One region of the Dietzia sp. ANT_WB102 genome, then DNA from elsewhere that is predicted to be linked to it. Evidence: riboswitches for the same ligand, from Rfam matches in the RefSeq annotation. Region 1 holds a riboswitch; the other holds the start of a gene.
What was found. A riboswitch is a leader RNA that binds a small molecule or an ion and turns the genes downstream of it on or off. The one in region 1 is predicted to bind cobalamin.
Positions count from the first base shown of each region.

Region 2: another riboswitch for cobalamin. It lies ahead of FQ137_RS03925 (ABC transporter substrate-binding protein); the one in region 1 lies ahead of FQ137_RS03430 (VWA domain-containing protein).

Region 1 covers NZ_VOBA01000001.1:760,794-764,035, reverse strand. The annotation lists gene cbiT (precorrin-6Y C5,15-methyltransferase (decarboxylating) subunit CbiT) at 1-1,138, opposite strand, end outside; cobalamin riboswitch at 1,215-1,387, shown strand; gene FQ137_RS03430 (VWA domain-containing protein) at 1,409-3,242, shown strand, end outside.
Region 2 covers NZ_VOBA01000001.1:866,584-869,825, forward strand. The annotation lists gene FQ137_RS03920 (iron ABC transporter permease) at 1-996, opposite strand, end outside; gene FQ137_RS03925 (ABC transporter substrate-binding protein) at 993-1,910, opposite strand; cobalamin riboswitch at 2,000-2,135, opposite strand; gene ggt (gamma-glutamyltransferase) at 2,194-3,242, opposite strand, start outside.

The sequences.
Region 1 (3,242 bases):
TCGAGTCGGCGTGCTCGACCTGCAGACGGGTGAGTTCGCCGCCGAAGTCGGCCCGGGCGTCGATGACAGCCCGCTCGGTCTCAAGGGTCACCGCGTGTGCGACCAGCCGGCCGCCCGGTCGAAGCGCGTCCCAGCACTGTTCCAGCAGGCCGGGTGCGGTGCCGCCCCCGCCGATGAACACGGCGTCGGGCCGGGGAAGACCGTCGAGAGCCTGGGGCACCCGGCCGTGGACGACGACCAGCGAAGGCACGCCGAGGGCGGCGGCGTTGCGCTCGACGCGCGCCGCCCGGTCGGGATCGGCTTCGACGGCGATGGTGCGGCACGACGGGTGGGCGCGCATCCACTCGATGCCCACCGAGCCGGCGCCGGCGCCCACGTCCCACAAGAGCTGCCCCGGAGCAGGCGCGAGGCGGGACAGCGCCGAGGCCCGCAGATCACGGCGGGTGAGCTGGCCGTCGCTGGCGAAAGCGTCGTCGGGGAGCCCGGGCGCCCACCCGAGCGGACGGGCGGCTGCGTCAGCCACGCACTCGACGGCCAGGACGTGCAGCGCAGGCGCCTCGCGGCCGGTCTCCCAGTCGCTCGCCGCGCAATCGGAGCGCGCCTCGGCGGAGCTGCCTAGATCCGAGAGCACGGTCAGCGTGCTCCCACCGAAGCCGGCTCCGGTCAGCATTGCCGCGACGTACCCCGGGGTGTGCTGGTCGGCAGAGAGTACGAGCAGCCGCCGCCCCGGCGCGAGCTCCCGCACCAGCGCACGGTGGTCGCGCACCACCGCGACGGTCTCGGCCGGCCACCGCATCCGGGCGCGCGCCAGCGCGACTGACGAGACCGCCGGGAGCACCTCCACCGCGTCCGCGCCGAGCAGGTCGATGAGGGTGGTGGCCACCCCGGCGACCAGGGGATCGCCCGAGGCCAGCGCGACGATCCGGCGTCCGGCGTACCGCTCGAGCAGTGCGGGCAACCCGGGCCGCAGCGGCCGGGGCCACTGCGTCCGCTCGGCCGTCACGTCGCCCGGCACCATCCCCAGATGCCGCTCCCCGCCGAGCAGCACGTCGGCGCCGAGGACAGCGCGACGGCGGGGCTCGTCGAGCCCCGCCCACCCGTCGCCGCCGATGCCGACGACCACCACCCGTGCGTTCATGACGCGGAACACTACCGCCGAGCCCGGACGTCCCAGCCGACAGGACGCTGGGATAACCTCGAGCTCAACACAACCGAACACCCCCACAGCACGAGGTGCCCCACGGCCGCCATACGCGGTCGGCGGGGAGAATCTGGGAAGCCGGTGAGAATCCGGCACAGGGCCCGCTACGGTAACCCGAGCCTTCCGACGCCTGAGCGTCGGTCGAGCCGGGAAGTCCGGAGACCGGCCTCGCGCTGACCAGCCTGGCAGACGAGAGCGGGAGCCCCCATGCCACTGCAATACCCGTTCAGCGCTGTCGTCGGTTCCGACGACATGGCGCTGGCCCTGACCCTCACCGCGGTATCGCCGTCGGTGGGTGGTGTCCTCATCCGCGGCGAGAAGGGCACCGCCAAGTCCACGATGGTCCGCGCCCTCGCCGGGATCCTCCCGCCGATCGAGGTCGTGTCCGGCGATCGATTCTCGTCCGCGCCGGACGACCGCGGTACCGAGACCCCGGACGGCCCGATTCCCCACGACGCACCCGTCGAGAGTCGGCCGGTTCGCCTGGTCGAGCTCCCCATCGGGGCGTCGGAGGACCGGATCGCCGGATCTCTGCACCTGGAGAAAGCGCTCAGCGAGGGCGTCACGGCGTTCGAACCCGGCCTCCTGGCGCGGGCGCACCGCGGAATCCTCTACGTCGACGAGGTCAACCTTCTGCACGACCACGTGGTGGACCAGCTCCTCGACGCCGCCGCCATGGGCCGGGTCACCGTCGAACGCGACGGCGTCTCGGTCGAGCACGCCGCACGGTTCGTGCTGGTGGGCACGATGAACCCGGAGGAGGGCGAGTTGCGGCCGCAGCTGCTCGACCGGTTCGGGCTGACCGTCGAGGTGGCCGCGCCGCGCGATCCCGAGCTGCGGGCCGAGGTGATCCGCCGCCGGGTCGCCTACGAGTCCGACCCCGCCGCGTTCATCGCCGCGTTCGCCGCCGACGAGCGCGCGCTGCGGGAGCGGATTCTCACCGCCCGCGAGCTCATCGACCTCGTGGAGCTCACGCCGTGGGCGCTGACGAAGATCGCGACGGTGTGCGCGGGTTTCGACGTGGACGGCATGCGCGCCGACATCGTCACCGCCCGCACGGCCGCCGCCCACGCCGCCTGGCAGGGCCGCGTCCGCATCACGCGCGAGGACATCCGCGCCGCCGCCCGCATGGCGCTGCCGCACCGTCGCCGCCGGGCCCCCTTCGACGCCCCGGGGCTCGATGAGGAGCTGCTCGACCGGCTCTTGGGGGACGACGACGACCCCGACCCCGACCCCCGGGACGAGACTCGGCCGGCCGACGACGCCGACCTCTCGGAGGGTGCGGACGAGTCGAGCGCCGCAGACGCCGCTGCGGCCGACAACACCCCCGCCGACGAGGACGCTCCGGCCACCGCGGGCACTCCCGATGGGGTCTCGGCGGAGCACCCAGCGCAGGGGGATTCGGGGCAGCCGGACCGTGCCGACACGGCCGACAGCACCGATGCGGGCGACGCCGACGAGGACCCGCAGGACGACACCCCGGCCGACGACGCTGGTAGCGCGACGGCCGAACCGGGCTCCCAGACCGCGAACGCCGGCGACGACAGCGCACCCGGCACGGTCGTGGCGGCCTCGGCGCCGTACCGCACGCGCCTGCTCACCGTCGCCGGGACCGGCCAGGGCGTCTCGGGGCGCCGGTCTCGGGCCGTCACGAGCAGCGGTCGGCGCACTGGCGCGGGCGGGTTCACCGGCTCCGACGTGCACCTGCCCGCCACCATCCGCGCGGCGGCGCCGTGGCAGTCGGCGCGCGGGCGTGACGGTGGCCCGGCTGGCGGCCCGGGCGGTGGTCGATTGCGTCTGACGTCCCGCGACCTGCGCTCGGCGGTCCGGGAGGGCCGCGAGTCCAACCTCGTGCTGTTCTGCGTGGACGCCTCGGGCTCCATGGCCGCGCGCACCCGCATGGAGCAGGTCAAGACGGCAATCCTCTCCCTCCTACTGGACGCCTACCGCCGGCGCGACAAGGTGGGCTTGGTGACCTTCCGCGGGTCCGGCGCGGAGATCGCCCTGCCGCCCACCTCCTCGGTCGACGTCGCCGCGACCC
Region 2 (3,242 bases), 110 kb from region 1:
GAGGAAGAACGGAGCGCCGATCGCCGCGGTGACCACGCCAATGGGCAACTCGGCCGGGCTCGTCGCGGTGCGGGCGACGACGTCAGCCAGGATGAGGAAGGCCGCTCCGGTGAGTAGCGACACCGGCAGCAGCAGCCGGTGGCCCGGCCCGATGAGCATGCGCACGGCGTGGGGGATGACGATGCCCACGAACCCGATGAGGCCGGACACCGAGACCACCGCTGCCGTGCCGAGCGTGGCCACGCTGATGAGCACCAGCCGCACTCGTGCCGGGGCGATCCCGAGGGTCGCGGCCTCCGCGTCACCGACCGCCATGACGTCGAGGGTGCGCCGAAACAGGGCCATCACCGCCACTGACACGATCACATAGGGCAGCACCGTCCGCACGTCGGTCCAGCCGCTGGTCGAGACTCGACCGAGCATCCACGAGTACACCTGCCGCAGCGTGTCGTCATGACGTTGCATAAAGAACGTCTGGACAGCGCTGGCGAACGCCGCCACCGCGACGCCGGCGAGAATGATGACGACCTCGCTGCGCCCGCCGCCGACGCTGCGGCCCAAGGTGTAGGTGGCCAGTACCGCGATCATGCCGCCGGCGAAGGCAGCGGGCGGCACCATCGCCGATCCCATCGCGCCGCCCACGACGATGGCCAGGGTCGCGCCCAGCCCCGCCCCGCTGGACACGCCCAGCAGGTACGGGTCGGCGAGCGGGTTGCGGAACACGCCCTGGTAGGTGGCGCCGGCGATCGCCAACATCGCGCCGACGATCGCGCCGAGCACCACGCGCGGGATACGGATCTCCCACAGGATGACCTGCTGGCGGGCGGTGAACCCGGAGTCCACGTCGACCAGTGGTAACCGGTCGACCAACTCGAGCACCACGCCGCCCGGGGTGAGCCCGGCCGGGCCGATGAGCGTGCCCAGCAGGACGGCCACCGCCAGCAGCAGCGTCGCCCCGCCCAGCACCAGGGCGTGGCGAGGCGACGGGCGGGTCACGGGGCGGGCTGGTTCACGGGGATCTGCCCGACGATCGCGGCGACTTCGCGCATGAAGTCCACGACGCGCGGGCCCCACCGGCTGGACAGGTCCTCGTCGACCATGTGGACGCGATCTTCTCGGACGGCTGTCAGTCCGTCCCAGCCCGGACGCTGGGCGACGGTCTCGGGGGTGACGCCGCAGCACTGGCCGTCGGCGAGGAACACGACGTCGGGGTCGGCCTCGAGGATGAGCTCCTCGGACAGCTGGGGGTAGGTGTCGTCCCCGGTGGCGATGGAGGTCAGCCCCAGCAGGGAGTACACCTCGCCGATGTAGGTGGCGTCGGTGACGGTGTAGTAGGTGTCGTCGAGCTCGTGGAAGTACGACAGTGGGGTCTCGCGCTCGGGAACCGACGCGACGATGTCGTCGATCTCCCCTCGCATCCGCGAGACGAGTTCGGCGGCCTCGCCGATGTGACCGGTGGCGGCGCCGACCTGCTCGAGCTGCGCGTAGGTGTCGTCGAGGGTCTGTGCGGCCGGCAGCTGCAGCACCTCGACGCCGGAGCGTTCGAGCCCGTCCACGATGTCGCCGCTGTCGTCGGAGAGCACCACGAGGTCAGGTGCGTATCCCAGGATCGCCTCAAGGTTGGGCGTGTAGCCGGACAGTTCGGTGACCGGGGCTTCCTCCGGGTAGTCGGAGCGCTCGTCGACCGCCACGACCTGCTCCCCGGCGCCGACGGCGTAGAGCATCTCGGTGGTGGTGGGGGCGAGCGAGACGATCGCCTGAGGCTCTCCGGCCGCCGCGGTGGTCTGGTCCGCCGGGGCTGCGTCATCGTCGGCAGTGCCACTGCACGCCGAGGCGATCAGCGCGACGGTGGTCAGGGCGGCGGTGAGCATGGCGCGGGTTCGGGGCCGGCGGGTTCGTGGGGTGTGCATGACATCCTCCGGGAGTCGGAGGACGAAAGCAGCTCGGCTGCGACGTGGACGCCGCGGCACGCAACCGTCCTTCGTCCGAGGTCAGTTCGTACGGCGCCGCAGTACCGGCCGACCTGGCTTGCCCGCTCGAGGTGGGATCACAGTTGCGGGACAGCGCCGGATTCTCACCGACTTCCACCGCGTACCACGGGTGTCCGGCGCGGGAGCCGGACCACCTGAGGGTAGCCGAGCGGCGGGCCCGCAGCGGAACCGTCCGCCGGGCCCCGTGCCCCCGGTCTGAGCCTCACCCGCCCAGGACCACCCCCTCGCGCCGCGGATCAGCGCCGCCCACGAGGGTGCCGTCGCTCTGACGCAGGATCGCTGAGAGTCCGGAGGACTGGTCCTCGGTGGAGACCTTGTGACCGAGTTCGGTCAGGCGGCCCGTCAGCGCGGCGGCGTCACCGGCCACGGCAGGGTGCTCGCCGCCCACCGCGGTCTCGGGAGAGTTCGACGCCCCGAAGGACGGAGCGCCCACGGCCTGCTGCGGGTCCAGCCCCCAGTCGAACATTCCGACGAGCGTCTTGACCACGAACTGGATGATCCGCGACCCGCCGGGCGAGCCCACCACGGCCCGCAGTTCGCCACGGTTGAGGGGCGACCCGTCGAAGACCAGCGTCGGCGCCATGGACGAGCGCGGCCGCTTGCCGGGTTGGACCCGGTTGGCCTGCAGTTCTCCTGCCTCGTCGCGCGGTTCGGCGGCGAAGTCGGTGAGTTGGTTGTTGAGCAGGAAACCGTCGACCATCTGGAAGGAGCCGAATGCAGACTCCACCGTGGTGGTGAGCGCGGCGGCGTCGCCATTGGCGTCGACGATGCTGATGTGGCTGGTGCCGTGCTCGGGCCCGGTGAACACGCCGCGGGAGTCAAACGCGAAGTCACCTGGTTCGGCCTCGCCCATGGAGCGGTCGGGGTCGATGAGTTCGGCCCGCCCGGCCAGGTAGCCCGGCCGCAGCAGGGTCAGGGGAGAACCGAGGGGAGGCGGCACGAAGCGGGGGTCGGCGATGTAGACGTCGCGATCGGCGTAGGCGAGCCGTTCGGCCTCGGTCACCAGGTGGACGGCCTCGGGCGACGGCAGGCCCCCGTCGGCGTTGACGTCGACCGGTGGGTACGCGGCGAGGTCCTTGTCCGCCAGCATCGTCATGGTGGCATCGACCGTGGTGCCGCCGGATGAGGGCGGTCCCATTCCGCACACGGCGTGGTCCCGGTAGGGGCTGCACACGGGGTCGCGGGTGATCGCCTGGTAGCCGGCCAGGTCGTCGAGTGTCATCGCGCCCGGCGTGATGCCTTCGCGCTGCG